DNA from 4 places in the Georhizobium profundi genome. Region 2 is predicted to be linked to each of the others. Evidence: predicted binding sites of a transcription regulator. Region 2 holds the regulator's gene; each other region holds the start of a gene.

What was found. Region 2 encodes PhoB, which activates phosphate uptake and scavenging genes when phosphate is short. Its sites were predicted from a motif close to TGTCATNNANCTGTCAT; they were not measured.
Region 1: the regulator PhoB is predicted to act here: its motif matches at 6,616-6,632, upstream of phnD (phosphate/phosphite/phosphonate ABC transporter substrate-binding protein).
Region 3: the regulator PhoB is predicted to act here: its motif matches at 6,251-6,267, upstream of D5400_RS13845 (bifunctional 2',3'-cyclic-nucleotide 2'-phosphodiesterase/3'-nucleotidase).
Region 4: the regulator PhoB is predicted to act here: its motif matches at 3,965-3,981, upstream of D5400_RS08080 (DUF1045 domain-containing protein).

What each region holds. Positions count from the first base shown of each region.
Region 1 is NZ_CP032509.1:908,891-916,597, reverse strand. Features, by position in the region: gene D5400_RS04330 (tripartite tricarboxylate transporter TctB family protein) at 1-120, opposite strand, end outside; gene D5400_RS04325 (Bug family tripartite tricarboxylate transporter substrate binding protein) at 149-1,132, opposite strand; gene D5400_RS21470 (hypothetical protein) at 1,209-1,442, opposite strand; gene D5400_RS04320 (ABC transporter substrate-binding protein) at 1,397-2,203, opposite strand; gene D5400_RS04315 (FadR/GntR family transcriptional regulator) at 2,200-2,949, opposite strand; gene phnE (phosphonate ABC transporter, permease protein PhnE) at 3,065-3,880, opposite strand; gene phnE (phosphonate ABC transporter, permease protein PhnE) at 3,880-4,695, opposite strand; gene phnC (phosphonate ABC transporter ATP-binding protein) at 4,695-5,525, opposite strand; gene phnD (phosphate/phosphite/phosphonate ABC transporter substrate-binding protein) at 5,606-6,553, opposite strand; gene D5400_RS04290 (sugar-binding transcriptional regulator) at 6,760-7,701, shown strand.
Region 2 is NZ_CP032509.1:1,126,779-1,134,485, forward strand. Features, by position in the region: gene pstA (phosphate ABC transporter permease PstA) at 1-1,092, shown strand, start outside; gene pstB (phosphate ABC transporter ATP-binding protein PstB) at 1,089-1,970, shown strand; gene phoU (phosphate signaling complex protein PhoU) at 1,999-2,712, shown strand; gene phoB (phosphate regulon transcriptional regulator PhoB) at 2,729-3,412, shown strand; gene D5400_RS05280 (GcrA family cell cycle regulator) at 3,459-3,974, opposite strand; gene D5400_RS05285 (aspartate aminotransferase family protein) at 4,373-5,572, shown strand; gene argF (ornithine carbamoyltransferase) at 5,602-6,525, shown strand; gene D5400_RS05295 (Hsp33 family molecular chaperone) at 6,595-7,617, shown strand.
Region 3 is NZ_CP032509.1:2,884,771-2,892,477, forward strand. Features, by position in the region: gene D5400_RS13805 (cysteine synthase A) at 1-49, shown strand, start outside; gene D5400_RS13810 (alanyl-tRNA editing protein) at 46-783, shown strand; gene sseA (3-mercaptopyruvate sulfurtransferase) at 815-1,696, shown strand; gene D5400_RS13820 (GNAT family N-acetyltransferase) at 1,755-2,267, shown strand; gene ald (alanine dehydrogenase) at 2,313-3,431, opposite strand; gene D5400_RS13830 (Lrp/AsnC family transcriptional regulator) at 3,589-4,062, shown strand; gene D5400_RS13835 (MFS transporter) at 4,172-5,821, shown strand; gene D5400_RS13840 (HlyU family transcriptional regulator) at 5,847-6,155, opposite strand; gene D5400_RS13845 (bifunctional 2',3'-cyclic-nucleotide 2'-phosphodiesterase/3'-nucleotidase) at 6,339-7,707, shown strand, end outside.
Region 4 is NZ_CP032509.1:1,727,441-1,735,147, forward strand. Features, by position in the region: gene D5400_RS08060 (ABC transporter permease) at 1-788, shown strand, start outside; gene D5400_RS08065 (ABC transporter ATP-binding protein) at 785-1,726, shown strand; gene D5400_RS08070 (ABC transporter permease) at 1,723-2,478, shown strand; gene D5400_RS08075 (protein adenylyltransferase SelO) at 2,495-3,919, shown strand; gene D5400_RS08080 (DUF1045 domain-containing protein) at 4,043-4,759, shown strand; gene D5400_RS08085 (alpha-D-ribose 1-methylphosphonate 5-triphosphate diphosphatase) at 4,789-5,937, shown strand; gene phnN (phosphonate metabolism protein/1,5-bisphosphokinase (PRPP-forming) PhnN) at 5,937-6,530, shown strand; gene choV (choline ABC transporter ATP-binding protein) at 6,520-7,545, opposite strand; gene choW (choline ABC transporter permease subunit) at 7,557-7,707, opposite strand, start outside.

The DNA of each region.
Region 1 (7,707 bases), 220 kb from region 2:
GATCGACAAGGCAATCATCGCAATTGCCGGCACGTAGTCGAGCGCCGAAATCCTGTAGACAGGTGAGGCAGGCACCTCCGTTTCCGGAGATGCCGCCAGAGGGGCGAGTGGTTGGCTCATGATATGCCCTCACTGGGTCTGGGGCGCATCACTGCGCAGCCAAACCGACCTGGGTCAGAACAGTGCGGAAGGTTTCCTGCTCCCGTGCGAAATACTCACCGGCCTCGTCGAGACCGTAGAATTCGCCGAGCTGCATGTTGGCTTCGAGGCTTTCCTGCCAGCGTGCCGTCTGCGTTGCCTGCTCGAACTTGTCGGCCCACCATGCGGCAACGGCAGGATCGAGATCCGGCGGTCCGCCGACACCCCAGAACTGGGTATAGACGACATCGACGCCCTGCTCGGTCGCGGTCGGCACGTCGGCATAGCCTTCTTCCGTGCGGCGTTCCGCAGACAGGATCGCAAGCGCCTTCGCCTGGCCGGCATTGATCGCCTCGAGACCTTCCGCGAGCGTTGCGAAATGGCCTTCGACGTTGCCGCCGAGGAATGTCGCACGTGCAGCAGAGCCGCTTTCGTGAGGAATATAGGTGAGCGTGATCCCCGCCGCCTTTTCGATCAGACCCGTTGCGACATGGTCGTTGCCGCCCGAGGCGCCACCAGCGATGCGCACGCGACCCGGCTGTTCCGTAGCAGCCGCGACAAAATCCTGCAGCGAGTTGTAGGGGCTGTCAGGCGTGGTTAGCAGCACGAGTTCCGACTGCACGAAGCCGGCAATCGGCGTGATCTGATCGATGACGGAATCGGTGCCCTGGACGATCGGCGTGGTGAAGACCGGTGAAGCCAGCGTCAGCAGCGTCGTCTCGTTGCCCGGCAGACCGAGCACGTGGTTATATGCGTTCGAATGCCCGCCGCCCGAGCGGTTCTGGATGACGATCGGGTTCTCGACGATCCCTTCCTCGTTCATGATCTGGGCGATGGTGCGCATGATGATGTCGGGCGATCCGCCCGCACCGGCGCCGACGGTGAATTCGATCGGGCCTTCCGGCGCGCGGATCTCCTCTTGCGCAAAAGCGGCCGGGGTGCCGGCAAGCGTGGCGCACAGCGCCAGTGAAGCACTAAGTTTGAAAAAGCTCATTATTGGTCTCCTCCCAAGATAATGATTGATGTCTTCCGTCTGATCGGGCTCCGGCTGCTTTCGAATGGCCCTCCTTTCAGGTTTCGATGAGTGACGAATGAAACAATTCGGACGCCGAAACACGGCGCGGCGCGAGATATTGCTCGACCGAATAGCGGCACATGGCCTCGACTTCGCGTTCCGCTCCGCGATAGCCATAAGGATAGTAATCCCGGCCCATCGTCGCGCGCAGACGCTCCATCGATGCATTGAGCCATGGCAGGCTCAGACGATTGGCCGAGCCGAGCCAGATGTCTTCGAGACGGCGCAACGCTTCGTCTCGTGCCGTCGAGAATGCCTCGTAAAGCGCCATCGGCAGCTCCGGATGCTTTTCCGCAAGCGTGCGCCGCACCGCCACGACGTGCATGATTGGGAAGAACCCGGTTTCGGCGAAATAGTCCTGCTCGACCCGTTCGAAATCGGAGAAGATGCGCTCGATCCTTGGATCGCCCTCGGCGAAAGCCTTCGGGGATTGGGCGCAAGCAGCGCGTCGATTTGGCCGTCCAGCAGCAGCGACTGCAGCGTCTCGCCCTCGCTGATCGGCGTGATCTTGAGGTTCGGTGGCGGCGTCAGTTGCAGCCGCTCGTGCCGCACACCGGCATCGAGCGCGCCCGTGCGCCATTCGATATCGGTTGCCTCGACGCCGTATTGGTCCTTGAGGATGCCGCGCATCCAGAGCGCAGCGGTCATCTGGTATTCCGGAACACCGACGCGGCGACCCTTGAGGTCCGCCGGGGTCTCGACGCCGCTATCGGTGCGCCGGAAAAAGCCGTTATGGCGGAAAGCCCGCGATATAAACGCCGGGATGGCGACATATGCCCCCTCGCCCCGCGCCACCTGCAGAATTTGGCTCGACAGCGACAGTTCGGTCACGTCGAACCGTGCTTCCTGCACCGCAAGCGGAAACAATTTCGACGTCGGCAGCACATGCGGCTCGATCTCGAAGCCTTCTACCGGCACGCGGCCGTCCATCACCGGCATCACCCGGTCGTGGTCGAAACAGGCAACCGTGATCTTGGGAAGCGTGCTCATGATGCGCGGAACAATCGATCTTCGACCGAACGCAGATGCGTCCGCATGGCATTGTGGGCAGCGTCCGCATCGCGCGCCTCGATGGCGTCGGTAATCATGTCATGCTCGTTGAAGCTCGAATGGCTGCGCGGCGGCCGCGCGCCGGTGCGGGCGAGATTGCCCCAGGCGACCATGCGCCGAAGCGTGTTCAGCTGATCGAACAGCGCGAGAAGCACGACCGAACCGCTCGCCTCGGCGATCTGGCGGTGGAAATCGTTGTCGAGCGCCTCATATTCCCGCCAGGTGCCTGCAAGATGGCTGCGTTCCATGGTCAGCCTGAGCGTCGCAATCGCCGACGCCGGGGCGTGGATTGCGGCTTCGCGCGCAAGCGCCGGCTCAAGGCTGAGGCGCGCGCGCATGACATCGACCGGACTGATGGTGCGCGCCAGAGCCGTGAGATCATTTTGGTCGGATTGATCGGTCGGGCGGGCCATGAAGGTGCCTTTGCCCACATGGCGCCAGAGCACGCCCTCGTCGACAAGCGTCTCCATCGCCTTGCGCAGCTCGAAGCGCCGCAAGCCAAGCTCGGGCCCGAGCACCCGCTCCGGCGGAAGCTTCTGCCCCCGCTGAAACCCAGCGTTTTGAATATAGGCACGCAATTGCACCAGCGCGGCACTGTCCGAGACGACCGCACTGTGGCGATCGATCTCATCTTCACTGTCAGCGGTCGTCATGCCCGCATCCACATGCATCGCCGTCATCGGCATCGCGTCGCTCCACCCCACGATGAAACGCTATATTGATCCGGATTGATCAGCAACAGGAATCTTCACGACTCCTGATTGAGCGATTGCTTGTAAATGCGCGCTGATAAATCGGCGATCAGATGATGGCGCGGCGAACCTTGGACGACACCCATTCCGCGACGATCACCGTCAGAAGAATGACAGCGAAGATCACCGAGACCTGGGACCAGGCGAGCGTGTTGAGCGACCCCTGGAGTTGCAGCCCGATGCCGCTGGCACCCACCAGCCCGAGGATTGTGGATTCACGGATGTTGATGTCCCAGCGGAAAATCGTCATGCCGACGAATGCGGGAAGCACCTGCGGCACGATCGCATAATCGATCAGCTGCAGCTGGCCCGCTCCTGTCGCACGAACGGCCTCCACCTGCGTCTCGTCGATTTCCTCGATCGACTCGTAAAGCAGCTTGCCCACAAATCCGATGGATCGAAGCGCGATGGCGATGATTCCGGCGAGAATGCCCGGACCGATGATCGCGACGAGCAGCAACGCCCAGATCAACGAATTGATCGAGCGCGAAGCGACAATGATGAACAGCGCGACCGGCCGCAAGAAGAGCAGGCTCGGCGAGGTATTGCGCGCCGCCATGAACGCCAACGGCACGGCCATGGCCGTACCCAGCAGCGTGCCGAGCGTCGCCATGTTCAATGTGTCCCAAAGCGGCTGCCAAAGATTTCCGAGATAATCCCAGCGCGGCGGCCAGGAGCGCGAGAGAAGGTCGGCGCCTTGGCGCGGAGCATCCTCGACGAACGCCCAGATCGTCCGCTCGTTCATCACCTGCCAGGACAGGACGAAGACGACCGCGAGTGCGAACCAGCCGCCCCAGATCATCCATTCGCCCCGACGGGTGTGCTTCGACCAGGTGTTATCGGCGGCGTTCGATCCAATCGGCATCACTGCACCCTCTTGCGGATGTGGCTTGAGCCGTATTCGGCCAACATGACGAAGATGATGATCAGGATCAGGATCGCGCCCGCCGTATCGTAATCGTATCGCTCCATCGAGGTGTTGAGCGTGGCACCGATGCCGCCTGCACCGACGATGCCGATGACCGAACTTTCACGGAAATTGATGTCGACGCGGTAGAGCGAAAGCCCGATCAGTCGCGGCATGACCTGCGGCTGGATCGCGTAGTTGACGATCTGCCACCAACCGGCCCCGGTGGCGCGGATGGCTTCGGCTTGCGCCTCATCGACTTCCTCGATGTCGTCGGCAAGCAGCTTGGAGATGAATCCGATCGTCGCGAAGGAGAGCGTCAGAAAACCGGCGAATGGCCCGAACCCGAACATGGCCACGAACAGGATCGCGATGATGATTTCCTGAAACGCGCGAGAAATGGCGATGATGCTGCGGCATACGGCATGGACGGGCCAGGGCGCGATGTTGCGCGCCGCGCCGATGCCGATCGGGATGGAAATGAGGATGCCGACAACGCTTGCACACACCGTCATGGTGATGCTTTCCACCATGCCCTGGCGAATGTCGCGCCAGCGGCTCGTGAAGTCCGGTGTCAGAAAGCCTTCGATGAAGCGGCGGCCGCGGTCGAGGCCTTGGACGATGCGCGTCCAGTCAAGGTCGATCGACCAGAGCGCCAGCACGAGATAGGCGAAAAAGCCGCCATAGATGGCAATGCGCCAGAACCGGCTCTTGATGAAGACCGGCGGCCGGCGCCAGCGGCGGGAAGCGGCGGGTGCAACTGCGCTGACCACTAGACCAGCTCCGCCAGACGCTCGGCTTCAAACGCCTTCGTCTCGCTTTCGTCAGCCGCATCTTCCTCGCGCGTCTTGCGCATCGCATGCCAGTCTTCTTCGCCGTAAATCTCGGTCAGCGCCGTGTCCGTAAGATCCGTCGGCGGACCATCGAACACCACCGCGCCGGCGCGCAGGCCGATGATGCGATCGACGAACATCTGGGCCAGCACCACATCGTGAATGTTGATGATCGCCGGAAGGTCGCGCTCGCGGCAGACTTCGCAGATGAGACGCATGATCTGGCGCGATGTCTTCGGATCGAGCGATGCGGTCGGCTCGTCGACCAGCAGCAGTTCCGGGTCCTGCTCGAGCGCACGCGCAATGCCGACGCGCTGGCGCTGGCCGCCGGAAAGCGCATCCGCGCGCTTGTCCACGTGATCCTGAAGCCCGACACGATCCAGAAGCTGGAAGGCCTTGTCGACATCCGTCTGCGGAAAGCGCCGGAAGAAGGAGCGCCAGAAGGCGACATAGCCGAGCCTGCCCGACAGCACGTTCTCCATGACGGTCAGACGCTCGACCAGCGCATATTCCTGGAAGATCATGCCGATGCGCCTGCGCGCTTGGCGCAAATTGCCGCCGGACAGCTTCGTGAGATCGAGCCCGTTCAGACGAATGGCGCCGCCTGTCGGTTCCACCAGTCGGTTGATGCAGCGGATAAGTGATGACTTGCCCGCGCCCGAAGGCCCGATGAGGCCAACGACCTGCCCCTTGGCAACCGTGAAAGAAATGCCGCGCAACGCCATGTCGCCCGTTTTGTAGCGCTTCTCGAGACTGTCCACCTCAAGCATGCCTGACCTCTCGCCTCTGCCTCAATGCGAAGCGGGGACGCAGATACGAAGCTGCGCCCCCGCTTTGTGTTAGCCAGAGCTTACTGGCAGGAATAGGAGACGCCGGTCGCCTCGTCGATCTGGCGAATGACTTCCCAGTCTTCCTGGAAGCTGATTTCGATGAACTGCTCTTCGCCCGACGCGTTGAACTCTTCGGCAAGCGCGGAGCCTTCCCACTCGAACGAGAAGAACGCGTCGCGGATCTGCTGCTGGAGCTCGGGCGTCAGATTGTAGACCGTGCCGTAACCCGTCGTCGGGAAGGTTGCCGACTGGTAGATCGAGCGGATCTGATCGGGGGACACGACTTCGCGGTCGATCATGCGGGTCATGACCGAGTTTGCGATGGCGGCAGCCGGGTAGTCGCCGTTGGCAACGCCCAGGATCGACGTGTCGTGCGAACCCGAGAAGACCGGCGTGAAGTCTTCGTTCGCAACCATGTCGAATTCGCTCGAAAGAATGGCGGACGGCGCCTTGAAGCCGGAATTCGACGTCTCCTGCGTAAAGGCGATCTCGCTGCCGCGCAGATCCTCGATCTCCTGCGCTTCGCTGTCGGCCGGTACGATTATTTCCATCTCGTAGCCGAACGAGCCGTCATTGGAAGCCATCATGGCGAAGGGACGGAAGCCGGCGCAGGCAACGGCAATCGGATTGCCACCGGTGTTGAAGCCGGCAATGTGCAGGCGGCCCGCACGCATCGCTTCAAGCTGCGCGGCGTTCGACTGAACCGGGAAGAACTCGACGTTCTTGCCCGTGGCTTCCGCAAGATGGTCCATAAAGCCCTGCCACACATCGGCGTAGACGGCCGGATCCTCAACGGGCGTGTAGGTGAAGATCAGCGTGTCCGGGTCGACCAGATCGGCAGCGTCGGTCGGGATGTCGGCGATCAGATCGCCATCGGCATCGGTGAAACGAGAGTCGAGCGCGAACTGGGCTTGAGCGGGAAGGATGAAGGCAGCCGAAAGGGCGAGTGCTGCGGCGAACAGTTTCATGGGCTTTTCCTCTTCGTGGCGGGTCGTCGAATGGCGGTGCTGCAGGCTTATTGACCGTGCCCATTACAGGTCCGTGACATATCGATGATGATTCCGTGACAGACTTGTCGGTGCCCCCGGTAAGCCCCGAAGCTCCCGTTCCCGATTGCGCGCCGCCGCGCGCGTAGATACGTAGAAGACATGTGCAATTGGCAGAACACGCACCGATGACGACACCCACCATGCGACTGGATGACGCCGCCCGCGCCGGCTGGCTTTATTACGTCGCCGGCAACACGCAGGACGACATCGCGCGCAAGCTGGGTGTTTCGCGGCAATCGGCGCAGCGTCTGGTTTCGCTTGCCGTGAAAGAAGGTCTCGTCAAGGTCCGGATCGACCATCCGATCGCGAGTTGTCTCGAACTTGCACAGCGGCTGAAGCAGCGCTTCGACCTGAAGCTGGTCGAAGTCGTGCCGAGCGATCCGGGTTCCCAATCCACCACGGTCGGCGTTGCCGAAGCCGCAGCCGCTGAATTGGAGCGACGCCTGTCCGCGCCGGAACCCGTGACGATCGCCATCGGGACGGGCCGCACGCTGAAGGCCGCGATCGAAAAACTGCCGAGCATGGATTGCCCGCAGCACAAGGTCGTGTCGCTGACGGGCAACATTGCGCCGGACGGCTCCGCCGCATTCTACAACGTCGTCTTCACCATGGCCGACAAGGTGAAGTGCCGGTCGTTTCCCATGCCGCTCCCTGTCATCGCGTCCTCGATGCATGAGCGTGAATTGCTGCACCAGCAGCCGATGATCCAGGCAACCCTCAAACTGTCGGCAACGGCGGACATCACCTTCGTCGGCATCGGCGATCTCGGACCGGGTGCACCGCTCGTCATCGATGGCTTCATCAGCCCGGCCGAGCTCGAAGAATTGACCGCCGCAGGCGCCGTGGCCGAGATCGTCGGGTGGGCGATCGACCGCGAAGGGCACCAGATCGATGGCATCATCAACGACCGGGTCGCGAGTTCGCCCATCCCGTCGCGCGACACCTGCATCGTCGTCGGCATCGCCAAGGGACCGCTCAAGCTGCCCGGCATCGCCGCTGCTCTGAAAGGTCGGCTGATCAACGGCCTGATCACCGACGAAGACACGGCCACCGCCCTCCTCGCCTAAGCCATC
Region 2 (7,707 bases):
CAGTCTCCGGCCGATTACCGCGCAGCCTTGAATGCGTGGCTGCGTGACGCGGCTCTGGCCAACTGGAACCTCGTGCTGGAAACGTCAATCCGCAACATCGTGCCGGAATTCCAGGGCAGTGCGCGTGAAATCGCTGCCATCATCGACAGTTCGCAACGCTTCGTCATCCGCGATGCGTTCACGAACGATCCTTCCCTGCTTGGTCAGACCCGAGAGTTCGCACTTCTCGCCTCGGCCAATGCCGACAACTGGCTGAAGGGCACGATCGACCGGAGCCTGCCGGACGCCCGCCAACAGCTCTCTGCCGATGCGCGTGCGTTGGCAGACGACCTTCTGGAGCGCGGCGAGATCCGTTTCGCTTTTGCGTCGCACCTCTTCACCAATGTGGACTCCCGCTCGGCACCGGCCAGCGCGGGTCTCGCGGGCGCCTTCATGGGCTCGCTCTACATGATGCTGATCGTCATCGTGCTCGCCGTGCCAATCGGTGTCGCAAGCGCCGTCTATCTCGAAGAATTCGCGCCGAAGAACCGGCTGACCGATGTGATCGAGATCACGATCAACAATCTGGCGGCGGTGCCTTCCATCGTGTTCGGTCTGCTGGGTGCGGCGGTCTTCATCAACTATTTCCGCCTGCCGCTTTCCGCGCCGCTCGTCGGTGGTCTCGTCCTGACGCTGATGACGCTGCCGACGATCATCATTGCCACGCGTTCATCGCTGCGCGCAGTGCCGCCTTCTCTTCGCCAGGCGGCCCTCGGTCTCGGCGCATCGCGCACGCAGATGGTCTTCCATCACGTGCTGCCGATCACCTATCCGGGCATCCTGACTGCCGCCATCATCGGTGTCGCTCAGGCGCTCGGGGAAACTGCTCCTCTGCTGCTCATCGGCATGAACGCCTTCGTCGCCAATATTCCGAGCAGTCCCATGGACCAGGCGTCGGCCTTGCCGGTGCAGATCTATCTCTGGCAGGGCAACGAAAACCGTAATTTCTTCGAAGCGCGTACTTCTGCCGCCATCATCGTGCTACTCGGCCTGATGCTGAGCCTCAATGCGATCGCAATCTTCCTTCGGTCGCGACTGGAGAAACGCAAGTGACGTCAGATAGCACCATCACCAAGGATCCCGTCATGGCCTCTGGAATGAACTTTCCACATGCGGAGCTCACCCCGAACGCAGAGCAGGCCAGCGACCACGGCGCAGCCGAGCTTGCCCAGCGCAGCGTTCGCGTGCGCGCCAGCGACGTGTCCGTCTTCTATGGCGCCAAGCAGGCGTTGTTCGACGTGTCGGTCGATATTCCTGACCGCGCCGTTACGGCCTTCATCGGCCCATCGGGCTGCGGCAAGTCCACGTTCCTGCGCTGCATCAACCGCATGAACGATACGATCGAAGGCGCGCGCGTCGGCGGCAAGATCGAACTCGACGGCGAGGACATCTACGATCCCTCGCTGGACGTCGTCGAACTACGTGCCCGCGTCGGCATGGTGTTTCAGAAGCCCAATCCTTTTCCGAAATCGATTTTCGAAAACGTCGCCTACGGTCCGCGAATCCACGGTCTCATCCGCACTAAGGCTGATGCGGAAGAAGTCGTCGTGTCGAGCTTGCGCAAGGCAGGGCTCTTCAACGAGGTCAAGGATCGTCTTCACGAGCCGGGCACCGGCCTCTCGGGCGGCCAGCAGCAGCGCCTCTGCATCGCGCGCGCCATCGCGGTCGGTCCGGAAGTCATTTTGATGGACGAGCCGTGTTCGGCGCTCGACCCGATCGCAACGGCCATCATCGAAGAGCTGATCGACGAACTGCGCGAGAACTACACGATCATCATCGTGACGCACTCGATGCAGCAGGCGGCGCGCGTTTCGCAGAAGACGGCGTTCTTCCATCTCGGCAATCTCGTGGAGGAAGGTCCGACCGACAAGATCTTCACGAACCCGGAAGACAAGCGCACCCAGGATTACATTACCGGCCGGTTCGGCTGACCAACCGGCTGTGGCCACGGAGAGAACAATGAGCGATCCGCATATCGTCTCGTCCTTCGACGAAGAGCTGAAATATCTGATGCGCCGGGTCTCGGAGATGGGCGGCATCGCGGAACGCATGGTGGGCGACGCCGTCGCCGCGCTGGTGGCTTCCGATGCGGGGAGCGCCCAGCGGATCATCGCCGAGGACATCATTCTCGACGATGCCGAACGCGACATCAACGAGCGTGCCATCGTCGTCATCGCCAAGCGTCAGCCCATGGCACACGATCTGCGCGAAGTGATGGGCGCGATCCGCATCGCGGCTGACCTCGAGCGCGTCGGCGATATGGGAAAGAATATCGCCAAGCGCGTGGTCGCCGTCCAGGGCACGGCCCAGCCGAAGCAACTGGTGCGGGGGCTCGAGCACCTCTCCGAACTCGCTTTGACGCAGCTGAAGGAAGTGCTCGATGCCTATTCGACGCGCTCCGCCGTTGCGGCGAACCAGGTGCGCCAGCGCGACGACGAAATCGACGCAATGTACACGTCGTTGTTCCGTGAGTTGCTGACCTACATGATGGAAGATCCGCGCAACATTTCGGCCTGCACGCATCTACTGTTCTGCGCCAAGAACATCGAGCGCATCGGCGATCATGCAACCAACATCGCCGAGACGATCTACTATATGGCGACCGGCGACCGGCTGCTCGGCGAACGGCCGCGCGGCGACAAGACTGCGACGGTGATGGCCAGCGGCCACTGACGGAGACGATGGGAAGATGCTGCCAAAGATAACGGTCGTCGAGGACGAAGAAGCGCTGAGCGTGCTCCTGCGTTACAATCTGGAAGCCGAAGGCTACAAGGTCGACACTGTTCTTCGCGGCGACGAGGCCGAGATCCAGCTGAAAGAGCGTGTTCCGGACCTGCTCATCCTGGACTGGATGCTTCCAGGCGTCTCTGGCATCGAGCTCTGCCGCCGGCTGCGCGCGCGGCCTGAAACCGAACGCTTGCCGATCATCATGCTGACGGCGCGTGCTGAAGAGAGCGAGCGCATTCGCGGTCTCGCGACCGGTGCCGACGACTATGTGGTGAAGCCGTTTTCGACGCCTGAACTGATGGCGCGTGTTCGCGCCATGCTGCGTCGCGCCAAGCCCGAGGTCATCTCTTCGGTGCTGCAGAGCGGCGACATCACGCTCGATCGCGAAACGCACCGCGTCCACCGCAAGGGGCGCGAGATCCGGCTTGGACCGACAGAATTCAAGCTACTGGAATTTCTGATGTCGTCGCCTGGTCGCGTCTATTCGCGCGCGCAACTGCTCGATGGCGTGTGGGGCCATGACATCTATGTCGACGAGCGCACGGTGGATGTCCATGTCGGCCGGCTGCGCAAGGCGATCAATCTCGCCAACATGCGTGATGTCATCCGCACGGTGCGGGGCGCCGGCTACGCGCTGGAAGGCTGAGCGCCTTCTTCATTCTCAGCTTGAATTTGACGACGACGGCGCGCGATCAGCGCGCCCGGCGCCTTTCGCCCGAGACCTGGAAGGCGAGACGCGCGTGGTATTTGCAGTAGGGCGTGTTCTCGCCTGAATCGTGGCCGCAGAAGTGGAAGTCTTCGTGCATCGGGTCGCCAACCGGCCACTTGCATGTGCGCTCAGTCAGGTCGACCAGCGCCAAGCGCTTGGCGATCGGCACGACGACATCGCTGACGGGACGTGTCTGCGGCGCTGCTTCCATGGCGACATCTTCACGCACCGCGGCGGCTGCGCCACCTCGGGAAATCGTGCGCGGTGCTGCAGGGCGGGCGTTGAAGTTGGAGGCCGGGCGCGGAGCCGGTGCCGGGCGTTTTGCGCGCGGAGCAGGGGTGCCTCCGGACTTTGCGCGTCCCGGCAGGTTCAGCCGATGTACTTTGCCGATGACAGCATTTCGTGTCACGCCACCCAATTGTGCGGCAATCTGGCTCGCGCTGAGGCCGTCGGCCCACAATTTGGTAAGTTTTTCGACGCGCTCATCGGTCCAATTCATGGCCGCAACTCCAGTTTCGATATAGGGCGCAGCAGAATCCCTCGGCGCTGGCCCGAAGTATCAACGGAACCGCGTCGCCTTAATACTGTGTGATGACTAGGTCCGCCGCATGCAGTCTAGTGCTGTTATTTCAACTTAATGGTCGGCAGACTCCGTGACAAGAGTCCCGGGAATCGGCCGATTCGCTTTTTTGAGTTTTCCCCAACTTGGGGCTTTTTAGGCGAATTGCGTGGTAGCCGGCACAAGGGGCGTTTTCTTGACAGCGCCGGGCGAAATGAAGATAGTGCGTCGGGCCGCCGCAGGGCGGCTTTTCAATTTTCAGGCCGCAGTCCTTGAGGTTTGCGACGCGAACCGTCCGACCCTTTTGCGGTGTGGCCTTGAGTGGGAGTTTGCGCCAGATGGCACCGGCGTCGCCGCTTTTCGAGACTTACAACCGCGCTCCGCTCCGCTTCGAGCGTGGCGATGGTGTCTGGCTGACGAGCGAGGATGGCAAGCGATATCTGGATTTCGCCGCTGGCATCGCCGTGAACTCGCTCGGGCATTCCCATCCGCATCTCGTCGCCGCGCTCAAGGAGCAGGCCGACAAATTGTGGCACCTGTCCAATCTCTATGAGATTCCCGGGCAGGAGCGGCTTGCGCGCCGCCTGACGGAGGCGACCTTCGCGGATCGCGCCTTCTTCACCAATTCCGGTGCCGAAGCGCTGGAGTGTGCGATCAAGACCGCACGCCGTTATCATCATGCGCGCGGGCAGGGCGAGCGGTTCCGCATCGTCACCTTCGAAGGGGCATTCCACGGGCGGACGCTCGCGACGATCGCTGCCGGTGGCCAGCCCAAATATCTCGAAGGCTTCGGGCCCAAGGTCGAGGGTTTCGACCAGGTACCGTTCGACGATTGGGCCGCACTCGAAGCCGCTGTCACCGAGGATACGGCCGCGATTCTGATCGAGCCCGTGCAGGGCGAGGGCGGTGTTCGGCCGGTTCCCGACGAACGGCTGCGCCAACTGAGGGCTCTGTGCGACGAGACCGGTACGCTGCTGATCTTCGACGAAGTGCAGTCGGGCGTCGGTCGCACGGGCAAGCTCTTCGCGCATGAATGGTCGGGCATTTCGCCGGACATCATGGCGGTCGCCAAAGGCATCGGTGGAGGGTTCCCGCTCGGCGTCTGTCTCGCAACGTCCGAAGCGGCCGCGGGAATGGTGCCCGGCACGCACGGCACGACCTATGGCGGCAATCCGCTCGCCATGGCCGTCGGCAACGCCGTTCTCGACGTCATCCTGGCGGATGGCTTCCTGGAGCATGTGCGCGACCTGTCGCTGGTGGCAAAGCAGGGCCTCGAGGCGATCAAGGATCGCTATCCCGATGTCGTCGCCGAAATCCGCGGGCGCGGCCTGATGCTCGGGTTGAAGACCGTCGTGCCGAACACGGAGATGGTGGCTGGCCTTCGCGCGCATCACATGCTTTCGGTACCGGCAGGCGACAACGTCGTTCGCCTTCTGCCGCCGCTCACGATCACGGCCGAGGAAATGCGCGAAGGGCTGTCGCGCATCGACATGGTCGCCTCTGAACTTTCTTCATCCAAACAGGCAATTTCCGCCTGAGAGCAGGCCGGGGCACGGGGATCATCACCATGGGCGCCAACGGCACGCCACGTCATTTCATCGATCTATCGACCACCACGGCAGACGATCTTCGTGGGATGATCGACAATGCGCGCGCGATCAAGGATGCCTTGAAGTCGGGTCAGGGCGACAAGCCCCTCGCCGGCAAAGTGCTTGCCATGATCTTCGAAAAGCCCTCGACGCGCACCCGCGTATCCTTCGATGTCGGCATGCGCCAGCTTGGCGGGGAAACGTTGTTTCTCTCCGGCACGGAAATGCAGCTCGGGCGCGCTGAAACGATCGCGGATACGGCCAAGGTGCTGTCGCGCTATGTCGACATCATCATGATCCGCACGACCGAGCACAGCCGCCTGCTTGAACTGGCCGAACACGCGACCGTGCCCGTGATCAATGCGCTGACGGACGACACCCATCCCTGCCAGATCATGGCCGATATCCTGACTTTCGAAGAACATCGCGGGCCGATCAAGGGCAAGACGGTCGCCTGGTCGGGCGATGGCAACAACGTGCTGCATTCGCTGATCGAGGCATCGGCGCGCTTTGGTTTCACGATGAATGTCGCGGTGCCGGAAGGCTCCGAGCCGGAGGCGCGCTATGTGGACTGGGCGCGCGCCAATGGCGGCATCGTCAATGTCACGAACGACCCGATGGACGCGGTGCGCGGCGCCGATTGCGTGGTGACCGATACCTGGTTTTCCATGGGCCAGGAACATCGCGCGCGCGGCCACAACGTCTTCCAGCCCTATCAGGTGAACGAGGCGCTGATGGCAGAGGCCAACCCGGATGCGCTCTTCATGCACTGCCTGCCGGCGCATCGCGGCGAGGAAGTGACTGATGGTGTCATCGACGGCGTGCAATCGGTGGTGTTCGACGAGGCGGAAAACCGGCTGCACGCGCAGAAGGCCATCATCGCCTGGTGCATGGGCGTCTGAGTACCTAAATATCCGGCAAATAGTTCAGCCGTGCGCTTGTTGCCGGCACTTCTTCCCCGGAGAAACCCGATGAATGACCAAAGCCCCAGACTGGGCGAGTTTGACTATGCCGGCGACGATCACGTCCTGCCATTCCAGGTGGAGGCGCTAGATGCGCGCGGCCGTGCTGTGCAACTCGGCCCGATGCTCGACAAGATCATGGCGCGCCACGATTACCCCGAGCCTGTTGCGCGCCTGCTTGCCGAGGCAATCACGCTGACGGTGCTGATCGGCACGTCGCTGAAATTCGATGGCAAGTTCATGGTGCAGACGCAGGGCGATGGGCCGGTCGACCTCTTGGTGGCAGACTTCACCACGCCTGATGCCGTGCGCGCTTACGCGCGCTTTGACGAGCAGGCGCTTGCGCAAGCGGTTGCCGCAAACCGGCTCGAGCCGCATGAACTACTCGGCAAGGGCATCCTCGCCTTCACGATCGACCAGGGCGAGTTCATGCAGCGCTATCAGGGCATCGTCGAGCTGGATGGTGCGACGCTGGAAGAGATCGCCGGCGCCTATTTCCGGCAGTCCGAGCAGATACCGACGAAGGTTCGGCTTTCGGTGGCGCAGCTTTACGATCGCGATGAGGATGGCAGGCCGCGGCATCAATGGCGGGCCGGCGGCGTCATCGTCCAGTTCCTGCCTGATGCGCCCGAACGGATGCGTCAGAGCGATCTGCCCGGCGGCGATGCGCCGGATGATTTCGAGCCGACGGGCGTCGAGGACGACGACGCCTGGGTAGAAGCCGTCGCCATGGTGGAAAGCATCGATGCGGATGAATTGACCGATCCGCTCGTCGGCTCGGAGCGGCTGCTGTTCCGGCTCTTTCACGAACGCGGCGTGCGCGTTTTCGAACCGGCGCCCGTTCTCGACCGGTGCACGTGTTCGCGCGAGAAGATCAAGTCGGTGCTCGACAATTTCACCAGCGACGAAATCGCCGAGAGCACCGATGATGGCGTCATCGCCGTCACCTGCGAGTTCTGTTCGACCGAATATCGGTTCGAACCCGAAGAACTTGGTCAGCACAGCGCGGAAAGCGAAAGCCACCTCCACTAGAAGACTTGAGCCGCGTCATGCGGCTCAAGTCGCTTTGGGCGGGGGCATGCATCGCCTGGAGCCGCGATCACATGACAAAACTTTAATTTG
Region 3 (7,707 bases), 1.8 Mb from region 2:
CGAGAACCCTGCCAAGTTCGACGTGCCATTCGAGGATGTGCAGGCGTGAGCGAGGCGACGCGTCCGCTCTTCATCGAAGACGCCTATCTCTCGACTGCCGAGGCGACCGTCCTGTCCGTCAATGCGGCCGGCGGAATCGTGCTCGACCAGACCTGTTTTTATGCCACGTCAGGCGGCCAGCCGGGTGATGTAGGACAGTTCGAGCGCGCCGACGGCTCGCTCATTCCGATCGCTGCGACCATAAAGGGCGGGGCGCCGGGCCAGATCATACACCTGCCGCAGGACGGGGCGGCCCAGCCGGAGCTCGGCGAGAAGCTGGTGCTTCATGTCGACTGGGCGCGGCGATACCGGCTGATGCGCATGCATACGGCCTGCCACCTGCTCTCCGTCGTCTGCCCCTACCCGATTACCGGTGCCTCGGTTTCAGAAGACGACAGCCGGGTCGATTTCGACATGAGCGAGACGATCGATCGTGCCGAGGTGACCGCGCGGCTGATGGAACTTGTCGAGGCCAATCACCCGATCTTCACCCAGTGGATCGACGAGGCGGAGCTCGACGCCAATCCGGGCATCGTCAAATCCAAGAACGTCCGGCCACCCCGTGGTACCGGGCGCATCCGTCTCGTATGCATCGGCGAAGGTTCGAGCGTGGACAGCCAGCCCTGCGGCGGCACTCATGTGTCCGAAACGCAGGAGGTTGGCGCGATCCACATCGCCAAGATCGAGAAAAAGGGCAAGGAAAACCGGCGTTTCCGCATTCGCTTCGGACCCGCGCCGGACTAGTATTGCCAAGCCTACCAGGGAGGATGACGCCATGACCAAAAGCCCATTCATCATCGACGGCGAAACGCTTCAGGCGCGGCTCGGTGAAGCCCACCTGCAGATCGTCGATGCGTCCTGGTACCTGCCTGCACAGAACCGCGATCAGCGTGCGGACTATGCGAGCGGCCATATCCCGGGCGCGGTGTTCTTCGATCAGGACGCCATCGTCGATCCGAATTCTTCGCTGCCGCACGCCCTGCCCTCGCCTGAGATCTTCGCCGAGAAAGTCGGCGCCCTAGGCATCTCCGAGAACGACACGATCGTTGTTTACGACGGTCCGGGGCTTTTTTCCGCTCCCCGCGTCTGGTGGATGTTCCGCACCATGGGCGCAGGTTCGGTGCTTCTGCTCGATGGCGGACTCGACCGCTGGAAAGCCGAAGGCCGCCCCGTGACGGCCGAGACGTCCGCGCCTGAGCCAGCTGTCTTCACCCCTGCCTTCGATGCGAGCCGGGTTGCCACGATCGACGATGTGCGCGGCGTGATCGACGATGGCTCCGCCCAGATCGCAGATGCGCGCCCCCATGGTCGCTTCACCGGCGAAGAGCCCGAGCCTCGCGCCGGCATGCGCTCGGGCCATATGCCGGGTGCGTTCAACGTTCCGGCAGCCTCGCTCGGCGCGAACGGAAGTCTCAAGGATCTCGAAGCACTCGCCGAGACGCTGAAGCATGCCGGCGTCGATCCTTCCAAACCCGTCGTTACCACCTGCGGCTCGGGCGTCACGGCAGCGACGATTACGCTCGCGCTCCACTCGCTCGGCTATACGGACAACAGGCTCTATGACGGTTCGTGGTCGGAATGGGGTTCGCGCGACGATACGCCGGTGAAGCAAGGTGCCGGCATCATCGACGATGCCGCGTCGTCGCTGAAGGAGTGACGGCTTGGCCAAAGGCAAAACGCCCGCACCGCTGACGACGACTGTCACCTATCTGGAAATGGTGAAACCGCCATCGGGTCATCACCCGCTGCCGGTGAATGTGCAGGCAGCGCTGATGCGTGCCCGAGACATACCGCTGCACTTCTACCGCTACCTGCAGTATCGGATCGGGCGCGACTACCACTGGGTCTACCGGCTGCGCATGGATGACGAAACGCTGTCAGGCGTCGTGCACGATCCGGCCACCACGATCGACGTGCTCTACCTGGATGGCGCACCTGCAGGGTTCTTCGAGCTGAAGCGGGAGAGCGACGAGGTCGTCGATCTCGCCTATTTCGGGCTGATGAAGCACGCGCATGGTCGCGGGATCGGGCGCTGGTTCCTGCGCCAAGCAATCGATTCGGCCTGGGCTCTGGGACCGGAGCGCGTGACGGTGAATACCTGCACGCTCGACCACAAGGCGGCTTTGCCGCTTTATCAGAAAATGGGCTTCAACCCGATCGGTCAGACGGAAACCTTCATCCATCCGATGACCGACGCAGACCACCTGCGGCTTGCCCGGCTCGATTGACAAAACAGCGCCCGGCCAGAGGCCGAGCGCCTACCCTCCAGGCGATCAAGCGACCTTGAGGACCGCCTGCGGTTCCACGGCTTCGTAGCCAAGCGCTTCGGCAACGGCGCGGTTGGTGATGCGGCCGGCATGGACGTTGAGGCCGGCGCGCAGATGCTTGTCTTCGGCAATCGCCTTCAGGCCACGATCGGCAAGCTTCAGGCCGTGCTGCAGAGTCGCGTTGTTCAGCGCGTGGGCCGATGTGATCGGCACGGCACCCGGCATGTTGGCAACGCAGTAATGCACGATGCCATCGACCTCGTAGGTTGGCTCGGAATGCGTCGTCGCGTGGCTGGTCTCGAAGCATCCGCCCTGGTCGATCGCGACATCGACGATGACGGCACCGCGTTTCATGCCTGAAAGCATCTCGCGGGTGACGAGCTTCGGTGCCGCAGCGCCCGGGATCAGAACAGCGCCGATGACCAGATCGGCGGTGAAGACTTCGTCTTCCAGCGCCTCGATCGTGGAGAAGCGCGTGCGGACGCGGCCATTGAAGATATCGTCGAGCTGACGAAGGCGCGGCAACGACCGATCGAGAATCGTCACCTCCGCGCCGAGGCCTGCCGCCATTTTTGCAGCATTGAGACCAACCACGCCGCCACCGATGATCGCGACACGCGCAGGCAGCACGCCCGGAACGCCACCGAGCAGGATGCCGCGGCCGCCATTGGCTTTCTGCAGCGCGGTTGCGCCGGCCTGGATGGCGAGGCGTCCGGCAACTTCCGACATCGGAGCGAGAAGCGGCAGGCCGCCATGGTCGTCGGTCACGGTCTCGTAGGCGACGGCCGTTACGCCGGATTCGACGAGACCCTTGGTCTGCTCGGGATCCGGAGCGAGGTGCAGATAGGTGTACAGCAGCTGGCCTTCGCGCAGCTGAGCCCATTCAGATGGCTGCGGCTCCTTGACCTTCACCACCATGTCGGCGCGCTGGAAGATTTCCGCAGCGGTCGCGACGATCTTGGCGCCGGCCGCCTGGTAGGCACCGTCATCGGCACCAATGCCGGTGCCCGCGCCGGTTTCGACGATCACTTCGTGGCCATGGGCAACATATTCGCGCACGGCGCCCGGCGTCAGGCCGACGCGGTATTCGTGGTTCTTGATTTCCTTCGGGCAGCCTACGCGCATTGCGATCCTCCATGGCGGCCCGCGACGGGAGGGCGGGCGACGAGACCAGATTTCAACATTGGATGCCTGCAATGTCCTTGCGAAGATGAATTCACAGATCACGGAATTTCGAATATTCTTGCGCGTCATGCGAGGTTATTCGGGGATTTCGCCGCCTATGGAGTTCGATGCTATCGATCGTGCGATGCTGAAGCGGTTGCAGGAAGAAGGGCGAATCTCGAACGCCAATCTCGCGGAAGCTGTGGGGCTCTCGCCTTCTGCCTGCTCCCGCCGCCTCGATCTGCTTGAAAAGTCCGGCGTCATCCGGGGGTATCACGCGCGACTGTCCGACAAGGCGCTGGGCTACGGCATGACGGCTATCGTTCACATCTCGCTGTCGGGCCAATTTGCGCGCACGCTCTCCGAATTCGAGAAGGCCGTGAAGCTCTGCCCCAACGTCTTGTCCTGCTACCTGATGTCAGGCGAGTACGATTACGTGCTGCGGGTCGCCGTCAAGGATCTCCAGGATTACGAGCGGCTGCATCGGGACTGGTTGTCGGCCCTGCCCCATGTGGTGCGCATCAACTCCTCGTTTGCGCTGCGCGACGTGATCGACAGGCCGAATATAGGCATCGACGCGGAACATTTCTGACCGCCGGTCTTTGAGGCAACAGGGGTTCCGGAAGCGGAGACAGAGGTTTAGTCTCGCTCTTACCCGCATCGTTCAAACTGCCTGCAAGCCGCCTCACCGAAAGCCGATCATGAAGGAAGACGTTTCCAAGCCTGCGACGTTTGCCGCGCTCGCACCGCTGAGGCATCCGACATTCCGCGCAATCTGGCTCGGCGCCATGGCATCGAATTTCGGCATGCTGATCCAGACGGTGGGCGCCGCCTGGTTGATGACGCAGCTGGCGGCTTCGGCTGACATGGTGGCGCTTGTCCAGGCATCGAACGCGCTGCCCATCGCCTTTCTCGCGCTGATCTCGGGGGCGATCGCCGACAGCTACGATCGGCGCAAGGTCATGCTGCTTGCCCAATGCTTCATGCTGGTCGTCGCGACCGTGCTTGCGATCGCCGCATGGTACGACGCGTTGACGCCATGGACACTGCTCGGCCTGACCTTCCTGATCGGTTCGGGCATGGCGCTCAACAATCCGTCCTGGCAAGCTTCCGTCGGTGACATGGTGGGCCGGGACAATCTTCCACAAGCCGTCACGTTGAACTCCATGGGCTTCAACCTGTCACGCAGCGTCGGCCCAGCTATCGGGGGCGCCATCGTCGCTGCGGCCGGTGCCGCCGCGGCCTTCGCCATCAACGCCGCGAGCTATCTCGGACTGATCTTCGTGCTCGTGCGCTGGAAACCATCGCTTCCGGCGAGCACGCTGCCGCGCGAGAGCCTCGGCAGTGCGATCATGACGGGTCTCCGCTATCTCGTCATGTCGCCGAAGATCGAGATCGTCATGCTGCGCAGCGCCATGTTCGGCATTTCGGCAAGTGCCGTGATGGCGCTGATGCCGCTGATCGCGCGCGACATCCTGGCAGGCGGCCCACAGCTCTTCGGCCTGCTGCTTGGCGCGTTCGGGCTTGGTGCGGTGGCCGTGGCGCTTTCCAATTCGGCGCTGCGGGCACGATTTGCCGGTGAAACGCTGATCCGCACCGGCTTCCTCGGCTTCGCCGCCTGCGCCTTCATCGCTTCGTTCAGCCGCTCCGCACCGCTGACCATGGTCGCGATGACGCTTGGCGGCGCCTGCTGGGTACTGACGCTGTCGCTCTTCAACACGACCGTGCAGCTGTCGACGCCGCGCTGGGTCGTCGGGCGGCTGCTGTCGCTCTACCAGATGGCGACCTTCACGGGCATGGCGCTCGGGTCTTGGATCTGGGGCCTGGTAACGGAAAGCTATGGCGCTTCGAACGCGCTTCTTGCGGCATCGGTCCTCATGGTGGCAGGCGCTGCGATCGGCCTCGTCCTGCCGCTGCCGGCCCCGCCGCGGCTGAAACTCGATCCGCTGAACCGCTGGAAAGAGCCGCATCTCGCGCTTGACATCAAGCCGCAGAGCGGCCCGATCGTCATCATGGTCGAGTATCGGATCGGCAATGACGACATGCCGGAGTTCCTGAAGGCCATGGCGGAACGCCGGCGCCTCAGGTTCCGGAATGGCGCGCGCCACTGGACCTTGATGCGCGATCTGGAAGATCCCGAGCTCTGGCAAGAGACCTACCACCTGCCGACATGGACGGAATATCAGCGCTACCACCAGCGCACGACGGAAGCCGATGCCGTGATTGCGGAAGCCATCCGCGCCATGCACAAGGGACCGGGCAAGCCGGTCATCCACCGGATGATCGAGCGCTCAACGGACTGGAGCGCCAACCAGCACGTCACGCCCAAGGACATGCTGGATATTCACTGAAGCCGTGTCCGAGACCGACGGGCGATCAGACCGGGCCGGTATCGCTCGGATCGGAAAAGAGCCGCGGGTTCTGCTCGATGATCTGGCGACCCTTGCGCTGCGAGACCTCGACGGCTTCTTCTTCCGTCATGCAGAGATCGGCGCGGATGAACTGACGCTCGACACGCTGGCCGTCCACGGTCTTCGCGATGACGCCGGCGACCCGCCACTGGCCGCCTTCGCTCATCGGCTGGGCGATGATTTCGCAACCCTGATGCTCGATGGGAGCGGCTGCCATGGGCTTGGGCGCGGCCTTCTCGCCGCCAAGGCCGAACAGCTTGGAAAAAAATGACATTGCCGGTCTCCCATGGTCAGGTTCTCAGGCTTTCTAGCACGCGCATGTCGCTTGGCCAGCCATTTCAGGCCACCATTCATGCCGATCCGCCCAGCCGTCATCAATGCGTCACAGGCAGATGCTCGATTGCGCGGCGCTGGGGATCAGGCCACATCGACATCGAGAGGAACCGTACCCGTGATCATGCATAAAAGGCCGCTTGCCCTGACCCGACGCCATCTGCTCGCCGGCTCCGCCGCTCTCTCTACCCTCATCCTGCTGCACCCGTTCTCGGCACGGGCGCAGGCGAACCAGGCGCATCTCCGGATCATGGGCACGAGCGACCTGCATGTGCATGTCTACCCCTACGATTATTACGCCGACCGCGAGAACGACACGATGGGGCTCGCCCGTACGGCGGCGATCGTCAATTCGATCCGCGCGGAGGCGACGAACGCGATCCTCGTCGACAATGGCGATTTCCTGCAGGGCAATCCGATGGGCGACTACATCGCCTATGAGCGCGGGCTGAATGACGGCGACGTGCATCCTGTCATCAAGGCGATGAACGCGCTCGGCTTCGACGCTTCCACGCTCGGGAACCACGAATTCAACTACGGCCTCGACTTTCTCTTCAAGGCGCTCGATGGCGCGGAATTCCCCTTCGTCGGTGCCAATGTCACACGCGGCGCACTCGCTGGAAATCCGGTGCAGGACGAGCTTTATATCGAGCCTTACGTCATTCTGAACCGAGAGCTGACCGACGGCGCGGGGGAAACACACCCCATCCGCATCGGCATCATCGGTTTCGTGCCGCCGCAGATCATGACCTGGGACGCCGCCCACCTTGCGGGCAATGCGGCGGCGCGCGACATGGTGGAGGCCGCCCGCGCGTTCGTGCCGCAAATGCGCGAGGAAGGCTGTGACATCGTCATCGCGCTCGCCCATTCGGGCATCGGCGAAGAAGCCCATAGCGACGGCATGGAGAATGCGGCCATTCCGCTTGCCGCCATCAATGGCATCGATGCGATCGTCACCGGCCATCTGCATCGCGTCTTTCCAGGCGAAGAATTCGAAGGTGTGGCCGGCGTCGACAATGCCGAAGGCACAATTGCCGGCAAACCCGGCGTGATGCCTGGCTTCTGGGGCTCCCATCTGGGGCTGATCGACCTGTTGCTGGAGCGTGACGGCAACAGCTGGCGGGTCGTTACGCACACATCCGAGGCGCGGCCGATCTTCGAGCGTGTGGACTCAACCGTCACGCCACTGGTGGAGAGCGACGCCGAGGTGCTCGCTTCCGTCGAAGCGGAGCACGAGGCGACCATCGCCTATGTCCGCACGCCCGTGGGTCGCACGGCGGCCCGGCTTCATTCCTATTTCGCGCTCGTCGCCGATGATCCATCGGTGCAGATCGTCAGCCAGGCACAGACCTGGTACATCGCCGACATCCTCTCGCGCGATCCGGATTACGCCGATCTTCCGGTTCTCTCCGCAGCCGCACCGTTCAAGGCCGGTGGGCGTGGCGGGCCAGACTACTATACCGACGTGCCGGTCGGCGAGATCGCGATCAGGA
Region 4 (7,707 bases), 600 kb from region 2:
CCCGGCTCAAGCTCCCGCCAATGCAGCGCATCGTGCTGGTCGTTCTTGCTGGTGCGGCGCTGGCGGTCTGCCTCGCCAGTGGATTGTGGGACGATCTCTCGGTCATGCGCGAATATCAGAACCGCGCAGCAAGCTTCGGCCGCGAAGCAGAACGCCATTTGTTCCTGGCGCTCGGGTCGCTGGGTGTCGCAGCGCTCGTCGGCATCCCGCTCGGCGTTCTCTGTCATGAGGTCAAGGCAGTGCGCGGCCCGGTGCTTGGCGTGTTGAACATCCTGCAAACGGTGCCGTCGATCGCGCTCTTCGGGCTTTTGATCGCGCCCTTGTCCTGGCTGTCGAACGCGGTTCCGGTGCTGCGCGACATCGGCATCAGCGGCATCGGCGTGGCGCCTGCCTTCATCGCGCTGTTCTTCTATTCGCTGCTGCCCGTGGTGGCGAACACGGTGGTGGGGCTTGCAGGCGTTTCGCCCGCCGTCACGGAAGCTGCAGCGGGCATGGGTATGACGGAACGCCAGCGGCTCTTCCGGATCAAGCTGCCGCTCGCCTTTCCGGTGATCCTGACCGGCATCCGCATCGTGCTCGTCCAGAATATCGGACTTGCGACGATTGCGGCGCTGATCGGCGGCGGCGGGTTCGGCGTGTTCGTTTTTCAGGGCGTCGGGCAGACGGCGATGGATCTGGTTTTGCTCGGGGCGTTGCCGACGGTGGCGCTGGCTCTGGCAGCGGCCGTGCTGCTCGACGCCCTCATCGACATGGTCCGGCCTGCCGGGCTCAAGGAGACTGCTCGATGATCGAGATCGAAAATGTGACCAAGCGCTACGGCGACAACACCGTCGTCGACGATGTGAGCCTGAGGGTCGAGAAGGGCCAGGTCGCCGTCATCGTCGGCACGTCGGGCTCGGGCAAGACGACGCTGTTGCGCATGGTGAACCGGTTGGTCGAGCCAAGTGAAGGCCGCATCCTGATCAACGGTCACGACACGCGCGACATGCCGGCCTACCAGCTGCGGCGGAAGATCGGCTATGCGATCCAGGGTCATGGGCTTTTCCCGCACAGGACGGTGGCGGAGAATATCGCGACCGTCCCGCATCTTGCAGGGTGGGACCGAGCACGCATCGACACGCGGGTCGATGAGCTTTTGTCTCTGTTTCAGCTGGAACCGCGGCACTATCGCGACCGCCATCCCGTCCAGTTGTCCGGAGGCGAACAGCAGCGCGTCGGCGTGGCCCGCGCACTGGCTGCCGAACCCGACGTCCTGCTGATGGACGAACCCTTCGGCGCCCTGGATCCGATCATTCGTGCGAAGGCGCAGGACGATCTGCTGGATATTCAGCGCAAGACGGGCGTTACGGTGCTGCTCGTCACGCACGACATGGACGAAGCGATGCGGCTCGGCGACCTGATCGCGGTGATGGCCGAAGGCAAGGTCGTGCAATATGCCGACCCGGCGACGCTGCTGGTGAAGCCGGCGACCGATTTCGTCGACAATCTGGTTGGCACGGCGGATCGACCGTTCCGGCTTCTGTCGCTGCGCAAGGTCGACGACGTGATGGAGCCGGGTGGGGCAGACGGTGGTGAACCCGTCCAGCCGTCGACGTCGCTTCGCGAGGCTTATGCCAACATGCTGTGGCAGGGCAGGGAGGCGCTGCCTGTCGTCGATGCATCGGGCGCCGCCATTGGTCAGGTGCGCCTTGCTGCCATCTCCCGTCTGGCAGCGCGCCCGGCATGAGACTGACGGTTGCCATGGTGGCGCGGCTCGTCGCGCTGGTTCTGTTGCTCGCCTTCCTGTTTGCGCCGTCGCTCTTCGAGCCGCTTTTGCGACCTCTGGCAGGTCCGCGCGCACCGGCCATCTACAACCAGGGCAGCCTGCTTTCTCTCACGCTCAGCCATATTGGCATCACGATCGCTGCCACGCTGTCCGCTACAGTGCTTTCCGTCGCGCTCGCAGTGATCGTCACCCGAGACTTCGGCCGCGAATTCCTGCCGCTCTCGCGATCGATTGCCAATATCGGCCAGACATTTCCGCCCGTCGCCGTGCTGGCGCTCGCTGTGCCGATCGTTGGTTTCGGGACAAAGCCGACGCTGATCGCGCTGTTTCTCTATGCGCTTCTGCCGGTCTTCGAGAACGCGCTGACGGGTCTGACGACGTTGCCTTCAAGCGTGCGGGAGGCCGCGCGCGGCATGGGCATGACCGGCTGGCAGCGGCTCACGCGCGTTGAACTTCCGCTGGCCTTCCCGGTCATTCTTGCAGGCGTGCGGCTCGCCTTCGTGATTTCGCTCGGAACGGCGACGATCGGCTCCACGGTTGCCGCCCCAACCCTGGGCGAAGTGATCATCGCCGGGCTGCTGTCCAGCAACACCGCGTTCGTGCTGCAGGGCGGCGTGATCGTCGCCATCATCGCCGTTCTGTCCTATGACGCGCTCAGTGCCTTGGAACGAAAGGCCGCTCGCAGGCTTGGACGTCCAGCGACTGCCATCTGAACCCGAAAGTTTTTCGATGCCGATTGACCCGACCTACCGCGCCGCACCGCGCCACCAGGCGCTTGGCCGTGACTTCTTCGACCCGGTCGAAGCCGCCGACTTTCCATCGACGACGCTGCGATACCGAAACCGAGACGCCGCTGCCGAGGTCGGGTTGTCCGGTTTGAGCGATGCGGAATGGGTGAATCATTTCGGGCGTTTCGAGCCGCTTCCGGACAATCTGCCGGAGCCGCTGGCGCTGCGCTATCACGGCCACCAATTCCGCCAGTATAATTCCGATCTCGGCGATGGTCGCGGGTTTCTCTTCGCGCAACTTCTGGACCGGGAAGATCGTCTGCTCGACCTCGGCACGAAGGGATCCGGCCAGACGCCATGGTCGCGCCAGGGCGATGGCCGCCTGACATTGAAGGGCGGTGTGCGCGAGGTCCTCGCGACGACGATGCTGGAAGCGCTCGGCGTCAACACCTCGCGCTCTTTCAGTCTCATCGAAACCGGCGAAGAGTTGATGCGGGGTGACGAACCATCGCCCACGCGCTCATCGGTTCTGGTGCGGCTCTGCCATTCCCACATCCGCATCGGGACTTTCCAGCGCTTCGCCTATCTGGAACAGCCCGACCGCATCGAGGCGCTGCTGCATCATGCGGTTCGCAACTACATGCCCGATTGCGCCCGCGCCGACACGAAAGCCACGGCGCTCGCGTTCCTGGACAGGGTCTGTCGAAACGTGGCGCGCACCGGGGCACAGTGGATGGCTGCCGGCTTCGTGCACGGCGTTCTCAACACCGACAACATCAACATCACCGGTGAGAGCTTCGATTACGGCCCTTGGCGCTTCCTGCCGGTGCTCGACCCGTCTTTCACCGCCGCCTATTTCGACCAGACGGGCCTCTATGCTTTTGGGCGGCAGCCCGAAACGCTCTTCTGGAACCTCGCGCGGCTGGCGGAATGCCTGCTGCCGCTCGCGCCGCTGGAAGATGTCGAGCCGATCGTGCGCGCGTTTCCTGATCACTATCGCTCAGCCTTCGACCGGCAGATCGTCGCGCGCCTCGGTCTCGAACCGCTCGATGCCGCTACCGACCGAGAACTCGCGGAGAGCTTCTGGAAGTTTCTCGCCGCAAGCGCCATGCCGTTCGAGCAGGCCTTCTTCGACTGGTTCGGCGGCGTGCCGGATCGTGCTGGCCGGAGCCCGGTCGCGGCCGAATATGCGGGCGAAACCTTCGCTCAGACCCGCGCGCTCATTGATCGTTACCAGACCCGTGCCGATATCGATCTCGCGCATCCGTCGCTCGCCGCGCTCTCACCGGTGACCGTGCTCATCGACGATGTCGAGCGAATCTGGTTCGGTATCGATACCGACGACGACTGGAGCGATTTCCACGAAACGCTGGATCAAATGGCCGATCTGCGCGATGCCTATAGGCTGAAGGAACGCGCTCGCTAGGAAGCCCGGGAATCCATTTGGGAGGATGTCGTTTTCCGTTCTTCCTTTCGTCAATCTGTCATGGTTATCGGTCATAGCCTCGGTCGCTCGTCAACGAAGACCGCTTTCGGAGACTGATTCACCATGCGTTATGCGCTCTATTTCACGCCGCCGATGAGCGACGCTCTGCAACGCACCGCATCGCGCTGGCTCGGCCGAAACGCGTTTTCGGGCGCAGCGCTCGACCATCCGGACGACACTGGCCTTGGCATCGACGACATCGCTGCCATCACCGAAGCGCCGCGCCGATACGGTTTCCACGCCACCATCAAGGCACCCTTTGCTCTGGCGGATGGGCTGACGAAGGCCGATCTGTTGTCGGAGATCATGCATTTTTGCGGCGAACTCGAGCCATTCGAACTGACGCCGCTTCGCATCGAGCGGCTCGGCCCGTTCTTCGCCTTGACGCCGAGTGCGCCGTCGCCCGCGCTCCAGGGCTTCGCCGATGCCGTCGTTCGTCGCTTCAACCGGTACCATGCGCCGGTGAGCGAGGCCGATCGGGCGAGGCGCAATGTCGATCGGCTGTCGGAACGGCAGGTGGCGTATCTGGACAGCTTCGGCTACCCTTACGTCTTCGAGGAATTCCGCTTCCACATGACGTTGACAGGGCCTGTCGATGCCGGCGATGCAGACCGGGTCGAGGCGGCGCTGCATCAGGTGTTTGCACCCTTCCTGGACAAGCCTGTATCCCTCAGCAATCTGGCACTCTTCGTGGAGCCGGAAAAAGGCGCACCATTCTCGGTGGATTCGCTGCATCCACTTGGATCCTTCAAGGCGGCGCGACGGGCAGCCGCACAATGACACTTCACGACAAGAATTTGCAGATACGGATGAGCACGGTGACCGAGACGATCTTAAAGAATGCGATGCTGGTTCTGGCCGATCGGGTGGTTGAGGGCCATCTCGTCATTCGTGACGGGATGATCGCGGAGATTGGCGAGGGAACGACATCGGCTCCCGGAGACGATCTCGACGGCGACTATCTGATGCCGGGCCTCGTCGAGCTTCACACCGACCACCTCGAAGGCCACTACGGCCCGCGACCAGGCGTGCGCTGGAATGCGATCGCCGCTGTGCAGGCGCATGACGCGCAGATCGCCGCGTCGGGCATCACCACGGTGTTCGACTGCCTGCGCATGGGGTCCGACGAAGACGGTGGCTTCAAGCCCGGCGAAATGCGTGAACTGGCGGATGCGATCGAGCAGGCGCAGCGCGAGGATCGGCTGCGCTCGGACCACTTCCTGCATCTCAGATGCGAGGTTTCGGCTGCCGATGTGCTGGATGCCTTCGACAAGTTCCGCAGCGACGACCGCGTGCGGCTCGCTTCGCTGATGGACCACGCGCCTGGCCAGCGGCAGTTCCAGACGATGGATCAGTACACGCTTTACTACAAGACGAAGCGCGGACTGACGGACGAACAGTTTGAGGTGTTCGTCGCCAAGCGGCAGGAACAGTCGGCCCGATATTCCGCCCCGCATCGCCGCGCGATCGCCGAGCATTGCCGGGGTGCCGGCGTGACACTCGCAAGCCACGACGATGCGACGCTCGACCATGTCGACGAGGCGATTGCCGATGGCGTCGGTCTTGCCGAGTTCCCGACGTCGAAGGAAGCCGCACGCGCGTCGCACGAAGCCGGCATGAGCGTGCTGATGGGTGCGCCGAACGTGGTGCGCGGCGGCTCGCATTCCGGCAACATCGCCGCCAAGGACCTTGCCGAAGCCGGTATCCTCGACGTTCTGTCCTCCGATTACGTGCCGTCGAGCCTCTTGCAGGCGGTGTTCAAGCTGGCTGACGATGTCGACGCGATTTCGCTGCCGCAGGCTGTGGCGCTGGTCACATCCACGCCAGCACGCACCGTTGGGATGGACGACCGCGGCGTCGTCGCCGTCGAAAAGCGCGCCGATCTGATCCGTGTTCGCAATCTCGATCAATTGCCGATCGTCCGAACCGTGTGGCGTCAGGGACGCCGCGTCATCTGATGGCGGAACGGTCGCCGAGAGATCCTGCTGGAACCTTGATCGTCGTGCTCGGTCCAAGCGGGTCGGGCAAGGATACGATCATCGATTTTGCGCGCGAGACGCTTCGAGGCCGAAGCGATGTCTTGTTCGTGCGCCGGGTGGTGACCCGCGACGCTGCCGTTCAGGCTGAAGATCATGACACGCTTGACGAGGCCGCGTTCCTGGCCGCCGAACAGGCGGGCGCCTTCGCCTTCACCTGGAAGGCCCACGGCCTGAGTTACGGCTTGCCGAGCTCGATGGACGGCCATCTTGCCTTAGGCGGCATCGCGATCGCCAACGGATCGCGTGCGACCTTGCCCGATCTGCGGCGACGCTATCCGACGCTCGTGCCGGTCACATTAGCGGTCGCTCCGGATGTGCTGGCGGCACGCATTGCCGCGCGTGGCCGCGAAAGCGAGGCCGAGATCGCGGCGCGGCTTCAGCGTGCGGAGCGGTTTGCGCTCGATACGCCGGACCTGACGATCATCGACAACAATGGCGCTCCGGAAATTGCCGGCCGTGCCTTCGTGCGCCTCATCGAGCAGGTGTCGGCGAGACATCACGCTATCGCTTGACGAGCGCGTTCAGGATGTCGGCGGGGCTGACGACGCCAACGATGCCGCCATTTTCCACTACCGCGAGCGAACTCGGATAGTGGTTGGCCAGTGTGCTCAGCATGTCTTTCACCGGCGTGCGGCGCTTGACGGATCCCCCGATCGCTTCCTTGGCGCCTGCTTGACCGGGACGCATGACGTCCTCCGCGCAGAGCACGCCGAGCGGATTGAGATGGGCGACGAATTCCTCGACGTAATCGTTGGCCGGACGCAGCACGATGTCCTCCGGCTTTCCCGCCTGGATGATGCGCCCGCCTTCCATGATGGCGATCTTGTCGCCGATCTTCACCGCCTCTTCGAGGTCGTGGCTGACGAAGAGGATCGTGCACTTCATGCGTTGCTGCAACTCGATCAGTTCGTCCTGCAGCTTCGTGCGGATCAGTGGGTCGAGAGCTGAAAAGGGCTCGTCCATTAGCAGGATCGGCGCGCCCGTGGCAAAAGCGCGGGCGAGGCCGACGCGCTGCTGCATGCCGCCGGAAAGCTCGTGAACCTTGCGGTCTGCCCAATCGGTGAGGCCGACCGTGTCGAGCTGAGCCGCGACGCGCTCCTTGCGTTCACTTGCCGGCATGCCCGACAGCTCCAGGCCGAAGCCGACATTTTCGGCAACCGTGCGCCAGGGCAGGAGGCCGAATTGCTGGAACACCATGGACACGCGCTCGGTGCGTAGCTGCCGCAGCGTCTTGCGGTCCGCCTTGGCGACATCGACCATGCCTCTGCCGGTTTCGACCATGACCGAACCGCGCGCCACCTTGTTGAGGCCATTGACGGCACGCAGCAGGGTGGATTTGCCCGACCCGGACAGGCCCATCAGCACGGCGATCTCGCCTTCGCCGACTTCCAGCGAGCAGTTGTGGACGCCCAGGACCTGATCGGTTTGCTGCTGGATCTCGCTGCGCTTCATGCCCTTGTCCATCAGCGGCAGGGCGATCTTGGGATTGTCACCGAAGACGATGCAGACGTCTTCGAATCGGATCATCGGCTCTCTGCTCATACCTCGTTCTCCCGGCGGAAGATGCGGTCGAGGATGATGGCGACCACGACGATGACGAGACCGGATTCGAAACCGAGGCCCGTGTTGACCGAGTTCAGCGCCCGCACGACCGGAACGCCGAGACCGCTTGCGCCAACGAGCGCCGCG